2 linked regions of the Massilia litorea genome follow. The protein of the gene in region 2 interacts with the protein of the main gene of each other region in a pairwise test. Links are inferred from orthologs where the notes say so. Each region holds a gene or a part of one and is shown on either strand. Other genes may lie near its edges.

What was found.
Region 1: the proteins of LPB04_RS07675 (region 2) and LPB04_RS10655 interact in binary tests that used the Escherichia coli proteins (3 or more experiments, as listed by UniProt). The link is inferred for Massilia litorea from one-to-one orthologs.

The regions. Positions count from the first base shown.
Region 1 is NZ_CP062941.1:2,396,054-2,403,081, reverse strand. Bases 2,639-5,638 are described here. They hold LPB04_RS10655 (sulfate/molybdate ABC transporter ATP-binding protein), read right to left. Parts: upstream 4,676-5,638; coding sequence 3,602-4,675; downstream 2,639-3,601. Other genes in these bases: cysT (sulfate ABC transporter permease subunit CysT), read right to left, coding at 5,577-5,638; cysW (sulfate ABC transporter permease subunit CysW), read right to left, coding at 4,672-5,580; LPB04_RS10660 (CysB family HTH-type transcriptional regulator), read right to left, coding at 2,670-3,605. In the rest of the region: LPB04_RS10675 (arginyltransferase), read left to right, coding at 1-358; LPB04_RS10670 (quinone-dependent dihydroorotate dehydrogenase), read left to right, coding at 408-1,445; LPB04_RS10665 (aldo/keto reductase), read left to right, coding at 1,456-2,502; more of cysT, read right to left, coding at 5,639-6,416; LPB04_RS10640 (sulfite exporter TauE/SafE family protein), read right to left, coding at 6,541-7,028. UniProt on the Escherichia coli protein: Part of the ABC transporter complex CysAWTP involved in sulfate/thiosulfate import. Responsible for energy coupling to the transport system.
Region 2 is NZ_CP062941.1:1,725,884-1,732,796, reverse strand. What follows is about bases 1,278-4,162. They hold LPB04_RS07675 (glutamate-5-semialdehyde dehydrogenase), read right to left. Parts: upstream 3,411-4,162; coding sequence 2,145-3,410; downstream 1,278-2,144. Other genes in these bases: holA (DNA polymerase III subunit delta), read right to left, coding at 3,523-4,162; LPB04_RS07680 (CopD family protein), read right to left, coding at 1,706-2,119; LPB04_RS07685 (THUMP domain-containing class I SAM-dependent RNA methyltransferase), read right to left, coding at 1,278-1,508. Outside these bases: LPB04_RS07690 (multidrug effflux MFS transporter), read right to left, coding at 1-290; more of LPB04_RS07685, read right to left, coding at 294-1,277; more of holA, read right to left, coding at 4,163-4,536; LPB04_RS07665 (LPS-assembly lipoprotein LptE), read right to left, coding at 4,544-5,059; leuS (leucine--tRNA ligase), read right to left, coding at 5,063-6,913. UniProt on the Escherichia coli protein: Catalyzes the NADPH-dependent reduction of L-glutamate 5-phosphate into L-glutamate 5-semialdehyde and phosphate. The product spontaneously undergoes cyclization to form 1-pyrroline-5-carboxylate.

The sequences.
Region 1 (7,028 bases), 670 kb from region 2 along the record:
CGGCGGCGGCATGGACCAGGACAGCCGCGACCAGTACGCCCAGTTCCTGCTGCAAAGCCGCGTCAACACGCGCCTGGTCGAATTCCGCGAGCCGGACGGCACCTTGCGCATGGTCTCGATCATCGACGTCCTGTCGGACGGCCTGTCCTCCGTCTACACCTTCTTCGACCCGGACGTGCCCGGTGCTTCCTTCGGCACCTACAACGTGATGTGGCAGGTGGCGCAGGCGCGCGAACTCGGCCTGCCCTTCGTCTACCTCGGCTACTGGATCGAACAGAGCCCGAAGATGGCTTATAAAATCAACTTCCGGCCCCTGGAGGCGCGTATCAAAGGTAACTGGGGAATACTGGACCGCTAACGCGCTTGTTCGGCACGGTACAATTGCGCAATCTATTTTCGAGCGCGCCATGTCCGACAAAATCCTCTACACCCTCGCCCGTCCCCTGCTGTTCCGGCTGCCTGCGGAAACCGCACACAACCTGACCCTGCCGGCCCTGCGTAACGCCGCCCAGCGCGGCATGACGGGGATGTTCAAGAAGCCTGCGCCCGATCCGCGTACCGTGATGGGCATCACCTTCCCGAACCCGGTCGGCCTGGCGGCAGGCCTGGACAAGGACGGCGCCTACATCGATGGCCTGGCTGCGTTGGGCTTCGGCTCGATCGAGATCGGCACCGTGACGCCGCGCGCCCAGGCGGGCAACCCGAAGCCGCGCATGTTCCGCGTGCCGGCCGCACGCGGCATCATCAACCGCATGGGTTTCAATAACGGCGGCGTCGACGCCTTCGTCGCCAATGTGCAGGCTTCCCGTTTTTATCAGGAAAAGCAGGGCGTGCTCGGCCTGAACATCGGCAAGAACGCCGACACCCCGATCGAGCGCGCCGCCGACGACTACCTCGCATGCCTGCGCAAGGTCTATCCCTACGCGAGCTACGTCACGGTCAACATCTCGTCGCCGAACACGAAGAACCTGCGCCAGCTGCAGGGCGCTTCGGAACTCGACGCCCTGCTCACGCAGCTGAAGGCGGAACAGACGCGCCTGGCCGACCAGCACGGCCGCTACGTGCCGCTGGCTTTGAAGATCGCACCGGACATCGACGCCGAGCAGATCCGCGACATCGCCGGCGCCCTGCTGCGCCACCGGATCGACGGCGTCATCGCGACAAATACGACGCTGAACCGCCGCGACGTCGAGCGCTACAAGCACGGCCATGAAACCGGCGGCGTCTCGGGTGCGCCCGTGTTCGACCTGTCGAACATCGTCATTCGCGCGATGAAGAAGGAGCTTGGCAACGCGGTGCCGATCATCGGCGTCGGCGGCATCCTGTCGGGGAAGGACGCGAAGGAAAAAATCGCGGCCGGCGCCCAGCTGGTGCAGCTGTATAGTGGCCTGATCTACCGCGGCCCGTCCCTGGTGCGCGAATGCGCCGACGCGCTGCGCGCATAAGGAGCCACATATGGAACGCAAACGCTTGGGACGCAGCGAGTTGATGGTGTCGAAGGTCTGCCTCGGCACCATGACCTTCGGCGAGCAGAACACGGAGCTTGAGGCCCACCGCCAGCTCGACTACGCGGTCGAACGCGGCATCAATTTCATCGACACTGCGGAGATGTATCCGGTGATGGGCCGCGCCGAGACGCAGGGTTCCACGGAGCGCTTCATCGGCAGCTGGCTGAAGGCACGCGGCCGCCGCGACGAGCTGGTGATCGCCTCGAAGATCGCGGGGCCGAATGCGAACATGGGCTGGATCCGCGGCGCAGGGCACGACCTCGACGCGGCCAACGTACGCGCGGCGGTCGAGACGAGCCTGCAGCGCCTGCAGACGGACTACATCGACCTGTACCAGATCCATTGGCCGAGCCGTAACCTGCCGATCTTCGGGGCCAACAGTTTCGATCCGAAGCGCGAGCGCAGCAGCGTGCCGATCGAGGAGACGCTGGGCGCACTCGGCGAACTGGTCAAGGCGGGCAAGATCCGCGAGATCGGCGTGTCGAACGAGAGCTCGTGGGGCGTGTGCGAATATGTGAAGCAGGCCGAGATGCGCGGCCTGCCGCGGATTGCGACGATCCAGAATTTATATAACCTCACCGCGCGCGCGTTCGAAACGTCCTTGCTCGACGAGACCTGCTTCCGGACCGATGTGAGCCTGCTGGCCTACAGTCCGCTGGCGTTCGGACAGCTGACGGCGAAGTACCTCGACGATCCGAAGGCGCATGGCCGCCTGACGATCTTCCCGCCGAACTGGAGTCCGCGCTACGTGCGGCCCGAGACGCTGGCGGCGACCGCCGAGTATGCGGCGCTGGCGCGGGCAAACGGCTTGACGCCGGCGCAGATGGCGCTGGCATGGTGTTATTCGCGCTGGTTCGTGGGGGCGACCATCATCGGGGCGACGACGCTGGAACAGCTGAAGGAGAACATCGATGCGGCGGAGATCGTGTTGTCGGCCGAGGTGGTGGCCGCGATCGATGCGATTCATGCGCGGATTACAAATCCAGGTCAATAAGGTTTTTCGACATTCGCACGTTCGTTGAACGCGTGGGCGGCAAAGCCGCCCGCCTTACAATCCCTGCGTTTGAAGCCAAGGTCAAAAGAAGGGACGCAGGGTGGACGGGTCCCCCGCCCACGCGGTGATCGTTATCCGCCGCTCAGCTGCGCCCGCCCCGACACCCTCTAAATCGCCACCGCCTCGTCCGCCAGCGAGCGCTCGATATCCGCCCGCGTAAACCCCGGCGCGAAACGTTCGATGAAGTGGTAGGCATACGCGCGCAGGTAAGCCCCGCGCCGCACGGCCAGCCGCGTCACATTTGGCGCAAACAGGTGCGACGATTCGATCGCCCGCAGCCCCTTGTCGCGCCCATTGTCGAAGGCCATCGACGCAATGATCCCGACCCCCATCCCCAGCGACACATACTGCTTGATGACGTCCGAATCCATGGCGGTCAAGACCATGTCCGGCGCCAGTCCAGCCTTGCTGAAGGCATCGTCGATATGGCCGCGGCCGGTGTAGCCAACGTCGTAGGTAATCAAGGGATACTCGGCCAGGTCTTCCAGCCGCAGCGGCATTTTATTCAGCAGCGGATGCCCGTCCGGCGCCACGACGACGTGGCTCCAGCGGTAGCACGGGAACGAGACCAGGTCCGGAAACGCCGACAAACCTTCGGTGGCGATGCCGATGTCGGCACGTCCCGACAGCACGTATTCCGCGATGTGTTCCGGCGCGCTTTGTTGCAAGGCGATGCGCACGTTCGGAAAGGCGTTGCGGAAGGACTGCACCACCTGCGGCAGCGCGTAGCGCGCTTGCGTGTGGGTGACGGCGATGGTCAGCGTGCCGCTGTCCTGGGCCGAATATTCCTGGCTCGCCTGCGACAGGTTTTCCGCTTCCACCAGCAGGCGCTCGACGATTTTGAGGATGCCTTTGCCGGGCGCGGTCAGGCCGGTCAGGCGCTTGCCGTTGCGTTCGAAAATGACGACGCCGAGTTCGTCCTCGAGCTCGCGGATCTGGCGCGACACGCCGGGCTGCGAGGTGAACAGCGCAGCGGCCACGTCGGTGAGGTTGAAATTGCGGCGCGCCGCTTCGCGCACCGAACGCAGCTGCTGGAAGTTCATATGCCGCCTCCTTCGTCGACGAATACCTGGATCTGGCGCGGACGCACGACCAGGGTCTCGCCTTCCTTCAGGCCGAGGCCGGCGAAGCGCTCGTTCGGAATCACGGCTTCGATCAGCTGGGCATTGTCGGCGCGTTCGAGGTCGAGCTGGGCCAGCGGGCCGATCGCATGCGCGCGGCGCAGTTTCACGACGATGCCCTGCTGCCCCGGCGTGTAGCGTTCGACGTCGAGGTCGTGCGGACGCACATAGCCGATGCCGTCGGCGTTCTGCACGCCACCATGGCCGGGCGCGTCGAACAGCGCATCGCCGCTGGCCAGCACGCCATCGTGCACGCGGCCGTGGAACAGGTTGACGTTGCCGAGGAAGCTGTAGACGAAGGGCGATGCGGGCGCGTTGTAGACGCTCGCCGGCGTGCCCAGCTGCTCGACGCGGCCCTTGTTCATGACGACCACCTGGTCCGCCACTTCGAGCGCTTCTTCCTGGTCGTGGGTGACGAAGATCGAGGTCACGTGCAGGTCGTCGTGCAGGCGGCGCAGCCAGCGGCGCAGTTCCTTCCTCACCTTGGCGTCCAGCGCGCCGAACGGTTCATCCAATAACAGCACGCGCGGCTCGACAGCCAGCGCACGCGCCAAGGCAATGCGCTGGCGCTGGCCGCCCGACAGCTGCGGCGGATAGCGGTCGGCGATCCAGTCGAGCTGCACCAGTTCCAGCAGCTGTTTTACTTTGTCGCGGATCTGCTGCTCCGACGGGCGCTCGCGGCGCGGACGCACGCGCAAACCGAAGGCGACGTTCTCGAACACCGTCATGTGCTTGAACAGCGCGTAGTGCTGGAACACGAAGCCGACCTGGCGCTCGCGCACATGGCTGCTCGACGCATCCTGGCCGTCGAGCAGCACCGAGCCGCTGTCCGGATGCTCGAGGCCGGCGATGATGCGCAGCAGCGTGGTCTTGCCGCAGCCCGAGGGGCCGAGCAAGGCGGTCAGTTCGCCGTTCGGGAATTGCAGCGAGACGTCGTCGAGCGCCTGGAACTGGCCGAACTGCTTGCGGATGTGTTGGACTTCGATCGTCATTGCGGGCGCTCCGGTGTACCGGCGTCGGCACGCATCGACAGGTGCAGACGCCATTCGATAAAGGACTTGACGGCCAGCGTCACCAGCGCGAGCAGCGCCAGCAAGGATGCGATCGCAAACGCGGCCGTGAAGTTGTATTCGTTATAGAGAATCTCGACCTGCAGCGGCATGGTGTTGGTCTCGCCGCGGATGTGGCCGGACACCACGGATACGGCGCCGAACTCGCCCATCGCCCGCGCATTGCACAGGATGACGCCGTACAGCAGGCCCCATTTGATGTTCGGGAGCGTCACGCGCCAGAAGGTCTGCCAGCCCGAGGCGCCCAGCACCAGCGCCGCTTCTTCTTCCTCGGTTCCCTGTTGCTGCATCAAGGGAATGAGCTCGCGTGCGACGAACGGGAAGGTAATAAAAACGGTCGCCAGCACGATGCCCGGCACCGCGAACAGGATCTTGATGTCGTGGTCCATCAGCCACTGCCCGAACCAGCCCTGGGCGCCGAACAGCAGCACGTAGATCAGGCCCGCGATCACCGGCGAGACCGAGAACGGCAGGTCGATCAGGGTCAGCAGGATGCTTTTGCCCTTGAAGTCGAACTTGGCGATACACCACGCTGCGGCCACGCCGAAGACCAGGTTCAGCGGCACCGCGATGCCGGCGGCGATCAGCGTCAGCTTGATGGCGGAAATCGCGTCCGGGTCGAGCACCGATGCGACATAGGTATCCCAGCCCTTTTTCAGCGCTTCGGTGAACACGGCGACCAGCGGCACGAACAGGAACAGGGTCAGGAACAGCAGCGCGACGGCGATCAGGGTGTAGCGCACCCAGTTCGGCTCGAAGGCATTGGTTTTCACGGGACGCGTGGCGGTTTGCGGCGTCGCGAGTGGTTTATCCAGGACTGCGCTCATTTCTTGCCTGCCCTTCTGCGGGTCCAGGCCTGCAACAGGTTGATCGTCAGGAGCAGGATGAACGAGACGACCAGCATCACGACCGCGATCGCGGTGGCGCCGGCGTAGTCGTACTGCTCCAGTTTGGTGATGATGAAGAGCGGCGTGATCTCGGACACCATCGGCAGGTTGCCGGCGATGAAGATGACGGAACCATACTCTCCGGTGGCGCGCGCAAAGGCGAGCGCGAAGCCGGTCAGCAGGGCCGGCACGATCGAGGGCAAGATCACGCGGAAGAAGGTCTGCAGCGGGCTCGCGCCCAGGCTGGCGGCCGCTTCTTCCAGTTCGCGCTCGGCTTCTTCCAGCACCGGCTGCACCGTGCGCACCACGAAAGGCAGGCCGATGAAGGTCAGCGCCACCACCACGCCGAGCGGGGTAAAAGCGACCTTGATCCCGAACTGTTCGAGGTATTTGCCGATCCAGCCATTGTTCGAATACAGGGCGGTCAGGGTGATGCCGGCCACGGCGGTCGGCAGCGCGAACGGCAGGTCGACCAGGGCGTCGATGAAGCGTTTACCGGGGAACTTGTAGCGCACCAGCACCCAGGCAACGATGCCGCCGAAAATCACGTTCAGGCCGGCCGCGATCAACGAGGCGCCGAAGCTGAGCTTATAGGAGGCGACCACGCGCTCGGACGAAACCGCCGTCCAGAACGCTTCCCAGGTCATCGTGAACGTTTTCAGGAAGACGGCCGACAGCGGGATCAGGACGATCAGCGCGAGATAAAAGATCGTGAACCCGAGCGACAGTCCGAAGCCGGGGATGACCCGGCCCGGCGCGCGCGTAAGTGAAGGCATAGCGTCCTTATTACAAATTCTTCTAATGGACTGTAATAATCTCACCTACGGCTCATAAACCAAACGAAGGAATCTTCATTTGTATAGATGAATAATGCTATTAGCGTGGTGAAGCCTGCACCGTTTAATAGATCAGCTTGAAGGCGACGCCGGTCAGCGTCATCGCCAGTAGCGCGCGCAGGAAGCGTTCCGGCACCTTGCGGGCCAGCATCGAGCCAAGGGTAATGCCCGGCAGGGAACCGATGAGCAGGGTGACCAGCAGCGTCCAGTCGATCGAACCCAGCCACCAGTGGCCGGCGGCGGCAATCGCGGTCAGCGGCACGGCGTAGGCGATGTCGGTGCCGGCCACTTCGGCCGGGGTCAGTTTTGGATACAGCATGACAAGCAGGGTCGCGCCGACGGCGCCGGCGCCGATCGAGGACACGGTGACGAGGGTACCGAGCACCGCGCCGGCGATGATCGTGGCCGCGCTCAAGGCCTTGCCCTGCAGCTGGCGCTCGGGGTGGGCCTTGATCCAGGCCAGCATGCGGCGGCGGAACAGCAATGCGACGACGGTCAGCATGACCGAGCCGGCGATGGAATAGCGGATGATCTGGCCGATGCGTGCGTCGA
Region 2 (6,913 bases):
CGTCCGAAGGCGTCCGACAGCGCGCCATGCCACAGCACCATGCCGGAAAAGGCGAGCATGTAGGCCGTCAGCGTCTGCTGCACCTGGATGCTCGACGCGTGCAGGTTCGCCATGATCTGCGGGAAGGCCGGCAGGTAGGCGTCGATGGAAAACGGGCCGAGCATCGACAATCCCGCCAGCAGGGTCGCCAGGCCGCCGGCCGACAGCATGACGATCTTGTGCGGCGCCGGCAGCGGCACCGGGACCACGGGGTCTTTCGGCAGCTGGTCGGGATCGGTCGGCGGCAGCATCGCTTATTCCTGCGGGCTCTGTTTCGGCTTGGCCTCCTCGCGGCGGTTGTAGCCGGCCACCATATCAAAGCGGAACAGGCGGCATTCCAGGGCGCCGTTGAAGAACGGCGTCTTGCGCGCCTCCTTCAGGCGCAGCAGTTTGGGCAGCGACAGGTCGGCCGTGAACAGGAACACGGTCCAGCCGGCGAAGCGCTGCTTGAGCGTGGTGCCGAGCGCGGAATAGAAGGACACCGCCATCTCGTCCGGCGCCATCGTCGAGTCGCCGCGCACGCCGATCCGCTCGCCATAGGGCGGATTGGTCAGCAGGATGCCGGGACCGTCGACCGGTGGACTGACGTGCTGCGCTTCGATCTGCTTCAAGGGCACGTCGAACTGGATGCCGGCTATTTTCAGGTTGTGGCGGGTCATTTCCACCATGTCGCCCGAGATGTCGGAGCCGAAGATGGTCGGCTCGCCCGGCAGCGGATTGGCTTTGATGGCGGCCTTCATCTCTTGCCAGGCTTCGCGCTCGAAGTCATGGAATTTTTCGAAGGCGAAGTGGCGGCGGGCGCCGGCCGGGATGCCCTGCACCATTTGCGCCGCCTCGATCAGGATCGTGCCCGAACCGCACATCGGGTCGAACAGGGGAACGCCCGGCTTCCAGCCCGAGACGCGCAGCATGCCGGCGGCCAGGTTCTCGCGCAGCGGCGCGTCGCCCGTCTCTTCGCGCCAGCCGCGCTTGAAGAGCGCCTCGCCCGAGGTGTCGAGGTAGATGATGAAATTGCGCTGGTCGAGGAAGCCGACGATGCGCATGTCCGGCTCGCGCGTGTCGACCGACGGCCGCTTGTTGAACATGTCGCGGAAGCGGTCGCAGATCGCGTCCTTGATTTTCAGGGTCGTGAACTCGAGGCTTTTCAACGGCGACTTCACGGCGGTGACGTCGACGCGGATCGTGTGCTCGACGCCGAACCAGTCTTCCCAGGGCTGCTCGAGCACCAGGTCGTAGATGTCGTTTTCGTTGTTGTAGCTGCGCTGGCCCATGCGCATCAGCACCCTTGAGGCGATGCGCGAGTGCAGGTTGACGCGGTAGGCGTCGACCAGGGTACCGGAGCAGTGCACGCCGCCGGGGACCTGGTTGTGGACTTTCAGGGTGGGGCTGTGGGCGGCCGCGATTTCAGTGAGTTCTTCGGCGAGTGCCGCTTCCATGCCGCGGGGGCAGGGGCAAAAATAGGAGGTCATGGGGGTACCCTTTGTCCGTTGATTAAAAAAGTAAAAGCCGGGAGCGCCTGCGCTGCCGGCCGGTTGGTTCTTGTGCGGTGCGTTCTTGCGGACGAGCCGACGGTGGTCATGCGGTGAACCGCGTGGGCGGAGCCCACCCTACGTTATGCGGCGGCCAACGCACGGATGCGTCTCGCGGATGACCTCTCGGTCGAACATTAAAACGGCTTGACGACCACCAGGATCACGATCAGCGTCAGCAACACCACCGGCACCTCGTTAAACCAGCGGAACCATTTATGACTGCGCTGGTTCACGCCGGCCTCGAATTTCTTCAAGATCGAGCCGCAGGCATGATGGTAGCCGATCGCGAGTAGCACCAGCGCCAGTTTCGCATGCAGCCAGCCGCCCTTGATGTCAAAGCCCAGCCATAACCAGAGGCCCAGCAGCAGCGCCGGAAGCGCCAGCATCGACGTAAAACGGTACAGGCGGCGCGCCATGCCGAGCAGGCGGGTGCTCGCGGCGGCGTCGGTTTCCTGCGCCAGGTTGACGTAGATGCGCGGCAGGTAGAACAGGCCGGCGAACCAGGAGGCGATGAAGACGATGTGGAAGGCCTTGATCCAGAGGTACATGGGGTTCCTGTAGTTGTTCTTATGCTTAGTTGCGTACTTCGCCGTGGCCGAACACCACGTATTTCAGGGAAGTCAGCCCTTCCAGCCCGACCGGACCGCGCGCATGCAGCTTGTCGTTCGAGATCCCGATCTCGGCGCCCAGGCCATATTCAAAACCGTCGGCAAAGCGGGTCGAGGCGTTCACCATCACCGAAGCCGAGTCGACTTCGCGCAGGAAACGCAAGGCCGCGCTGTAGTCTTCGGTGACGATGGCTTCGGTGTGCTTCGACGAGTAGCGGTCGATGTGGTCCATCGCCTCCTCGATGCCAGCGACGACCTTCACGGCAAGGATCGGGGCCAGGTATTCGGTGCTCCAGTCTTCCTCGACGGCGGCAGTCAGGTGCGGGTAGCCGGCCAGGATCGCGCGCGCCTCGTCATCGGCGCGCAACTCGACTTCCTTCGTCTTGTAGAGCTCAGCGAGCTGCGGCAGGACTGTCGGCGCCACCGAACGGGCGACCAGCAGCGTTTCCATCGTATTACACGTGCCGTAGCGGTGGCATTTGGCGTTGAAGGCGATCGGCAGCGCTTTCGCGATGTCGGCCTTGTCGTCGATGTAGACGTGGCAGATGCCGTCAAGGTGCTTGATCATCGGGACCGTGGCCTCTTCGATCAGGCGCGCGATCAGGCCCTTGCCGCCGCGCGGCACGATGACGTCGACATACTGCGGCATCGTGATCAGGGTGCCGACGGCGGCGCGGTCGGTCGTGTTGACCACCTGCACCGCTTCCAGCGGCAGGCCGGCCTTGCTCAGACCTTCGGTGACGAGTTTCGCCAGCGCGCGGTTGCAGTGGATCGCTTCCGAGCCGCCGCGCAAGATCGCCGCGTTGCCGCTCTTGATGCACAGGCCGGCCGCATCGACCGTCACGTTGGGGCGCGCTTCGTAGATGATGCCGATCACGCCCAGCGGCACGCGCATCTGGCCGACCTGGATGCCGCTCGGGCGCGACTTCATGTTCGAGATCTCGCCGATCGGGTCCGGCAAGGTAGCGATCTGGCGCAGGCCTTCGACCATGGTCGCAATCGCGGACGGCGACAGGGCCAGGCGGTCGAGCAGCGCCGGCGCCAGGCCGGCGGCGCGCGCGGCGTCGAGGTCGAGCCCGTTGGCGGCGGACAGCTGCGCGGCCTCGCGTTCGATGGCCTCGGCGATCAGGATCAGCGCGCGGTTGCGGGTGGCGCCGTCGGCGCGCGCCATCGCACGCGAAGCGGCGCGGGCCTGGCGGCCCAGCGTGTGCATGTAGTCGGTGATGTCCATCGTGTCGATTCCAGTTGCGTTGAGCGTTGGGTTAGCGGGAGGATGCAGCGCAAAGTATGAAACAGATGATGCAGTATGCCGACGTCGTACCGCGTGGGCATGAATACCCACCCTACCTGGCCACCTTCAAGGCCAGCTGCAACATCGCATCCCAGGCATCGCCCGCAAAGGCTCTGGCCCGTAAACCCTTGACCATCTTGTCGACCTGCGCCGCCTCCTGCAGCGCCGCCTCCAGCGTACTCAGGGAGATGCGCCGCAGGGCCGGATCCATCATCCGTTCGCGCGGTCCCCAGATGCGGTATTCCTTCAGCATCGCGCCGAGCGGCCGCCCCTGCGCCATCCCGGCCTTCAATTTTAACAGCGTGCGGATTTCTTCGGAGACGGCCCACAACACCAGCGGCAAGGCTTCGCCCTCCCCTTTCAAACCCTCGAGCATGCGCGCCAGACGGGAGGGGTCGCCCATCAGCATCGCTTCCGACAATTTGAACACGTCATAGCGCGCCACGTTCAGCACCGCATCCTGCACCTGCTCGAAACTCAGCTTGCCCGGCTCGTGCAGCAGGCCCAGCTTCTGGATTTCCTGGTGCGCGGCCAGCAGGTTGCCTTCGACCCGGTCGGCGATGAAGTCGAGCGCCGTGCGGTCCGCGCTCTGGCCCTGGGCACTCAAGCGCTGGCCGATCCAGCCCGGCAGCTGCGCGCGTTCCACGTTCGGGATCTCGATGTAGACCGCCGCCTGCTGCAGCGAGGCCACCCACGAGGCCTTGGCTGTCTGCCAGTCGAGCTTGGGCAGCGTGATCAGTGTCAGGTTGTCGGGACTGAGGTCTTTCGCATAGGCCTGCAGGGCGGCGCTGCCGTCCTTGCCTGGCTTGCCGCTCGGGATGCGCAGCTCGATCAGCTTCTTGTCGCCGAACAGCGATAAAGCCTGGTTCGCCGCCAGCAATTCTCCCCATTTGAAGGTGCGCTCGACGGTGAGCACGTCGCGTTCGGTATGGCCGGCCGCACGCGCGGCGCGGCGGATCTTATCGGCCGCTTCCAGCGCCAGCAGGTGTTCGTCGCTGGTGATCACATACAGCGGCGCGAGCCCCTTCGCGAGATGGGGCTCGAGCGCCTCGGGCCTCAATTGCATTACGCTCTCACTGTGGCTTCAGCGCGGCCAGGCGGCGCATGATCTGCTGCACCAGGTCGGACTGCATGTCGCGGTACAGCAGCGCTTCTTCGCCTTCCTTGGCCAGCAGGGCTTCCTCGCTGAAGGCGAGATTGCGGCGCAGCGTGATCTCGGTCGGCCCCAGCAGCAGGTTGCCGGTCGCGTCGCGCACCTGGAATACGAGCGTGTAGGTCAGCAGGTATTCGCGCACGCGGCCCAGGTTGTTCAGCGACAGGACCGCCTTGTTGCGCGCTTCGGAAATCACTTCGAAGCGCGCCTGCGCATCCTTCGGCGTGGTCGCGATGACGACCTTGTCGATCGCGCGCAGGTTGCGCTTGAGCTCATTGCCCAGCGGCGAAGTCTCGCCGAAGGCCAGGTAGATGCTCGAAAACGGCATGTTGTACGCGCCGTCCGAACCGCGCAGGTGGAAGCCGCAGGCGGACAGCGTCGTGACCAGCAGCAGCGCCGCACAGGCGCGCGCAAAGTAGGAGGTGTGAGCGCGCATGTCTTAGACCACGATGTTGACGAGTTTGCCGGGCACGACGATGACCTTCTTCGGCGTGCCTTCGATGAACTTCTGGACCGCCTCGGAGCTGAGTGCCGCCGCTTCGATCGCCGCCTTGTCGGCGTCCTTGGCCACCTTCACCGAGCCGCGCAGCTTGCCGTTCACCTGGATCATCATCTCGATCTCGGATTGCTCGAGCGCTTGCGCGTCGACTTGCGGCCACTGCACGTTCAGGATGTCGCCATGGACGCCGGCATAACCCAGGTCCTGCCACAGCGCGTGGGTGATATGCGGCGCGACCGGGTTCAGCAAACGCAGGAAGATCGAGAAGCCTTCGGCAATGACCGCGTCGGACGCCGCACCGTCGGCCAGCTTTGCCGACTCCAGGGTGTTGAGCATCTTCATGCAGGCCGAGACGACCGTGTTGTACTGGATGCGCTTCAAATCGTAGTCGGCCTGCTGCAGGACCTTGTGCACTTCGCGGCGCAGGGTCTTCTGGGCATCGTCGAAGCCCGCAGTCGATTCGCCCGCGGCCAGCGCGGCGGCAATGCGCTCGCGCTGTGCGTAGCCATAGGCCCAGACGCGGCGCAGGAAGCGGCTGGCGCCTTCGACGCCGCTGTTCGACCACTCCAGGGTCTGCTCAGGCGGCGAGGCGAACATCGTGAACAGGCGCGCGGTGTCGGCGCCGTACTGCTCGATCTGCGCCTGCGGGTCGATGCCGTTGTTCTTCGACTTCGACATCTTCTCGGTGCCGCCGATGGTGACCGGCTGGCCGTCGGCCTTCAGCACCGCGTTCTGCGGACGGCCCTTGTCGTCAAAGGTCAGTTCGACGTCGGCCGGGTTGTACCAGGTCTTCTTGCCCGAGGCGTCTTCGCGATAATAGGTCTCGTTCAGGACCATGCCCTGGGTGAGCAGGTTGACGAAGGGTTCGTCGAATTTCACCAGGCCGAAGTCGCGCATGACCTTGGTCCAGAAGCGCGCGTACAGCAGGTGCATGACGGCGTGCTCGATGCCGCCGATGTACTGGTCCATCGGCATCCAGTAATCGTTGCGGGCGTCGACCATGGCATCGTTCGAGCCCGGCGAGGTATAGCGCATGTAGTACCAGGACGAATCGATGAAGGTGTCCATCGTGTCGGTCTCGCGGCGCGCCGGCTTGCCGCATTTCGGGCAGGAGCAGGCGAGGAAGGCTTCGTCCTTGTTCAGCGGGTTGCCGGTGCCGTCCGGGACCAGGTGCTCGGGCAGCACGACCGGCAGGTCGGCTTCCGGCACCGGCACCGTGCCGCACTCAAGGCAGTGGATCATCGGGATCGGCGTGCCCCAGTAGCGCTGGCGCGAGATGCCCCAGTCGCGCAGGCGGAAGGTGACCTTCTTGTCGCCCAGCCCCTGGGCGGCGAGGTCGCCCGACACCGCATTCACGGCCGCCGTGTAATCGAGGCCGTCATATTTGCCCGAGTTGATGGTACGGCCGTGTTCCTTGTCGCCGTACCACTCCTGCCATGCATCCAGCGAATATTCCTGGCCTTCGACTTCGACCACCTGCTTGATCGGTAAATCGTATTTTTTGGCGAATTCGAAATCGCGCTCGTCGTGGCCCGGCACGCCCATCACGGCGCCGTCGCCGTAGGTGATCAGGACGTAGTTGCCGACCCAGACCGGCACCTGCTCGCCCGAGACCGGGTGGGTGACGAAGAGACCCGTCGGCATGCCCTTCTTTTCCATCGTCGCCATGTCGGCTTCGATCACGGAACCGAGCTTGCATTCGGCGATGAAGGCGGCCAGCTCCGGATTGTTCCTTGCCGCGTGCTGGGCCAGTGCGTGCTCCGGCGCCACGGCGCAGAAGGTCACGCCCAT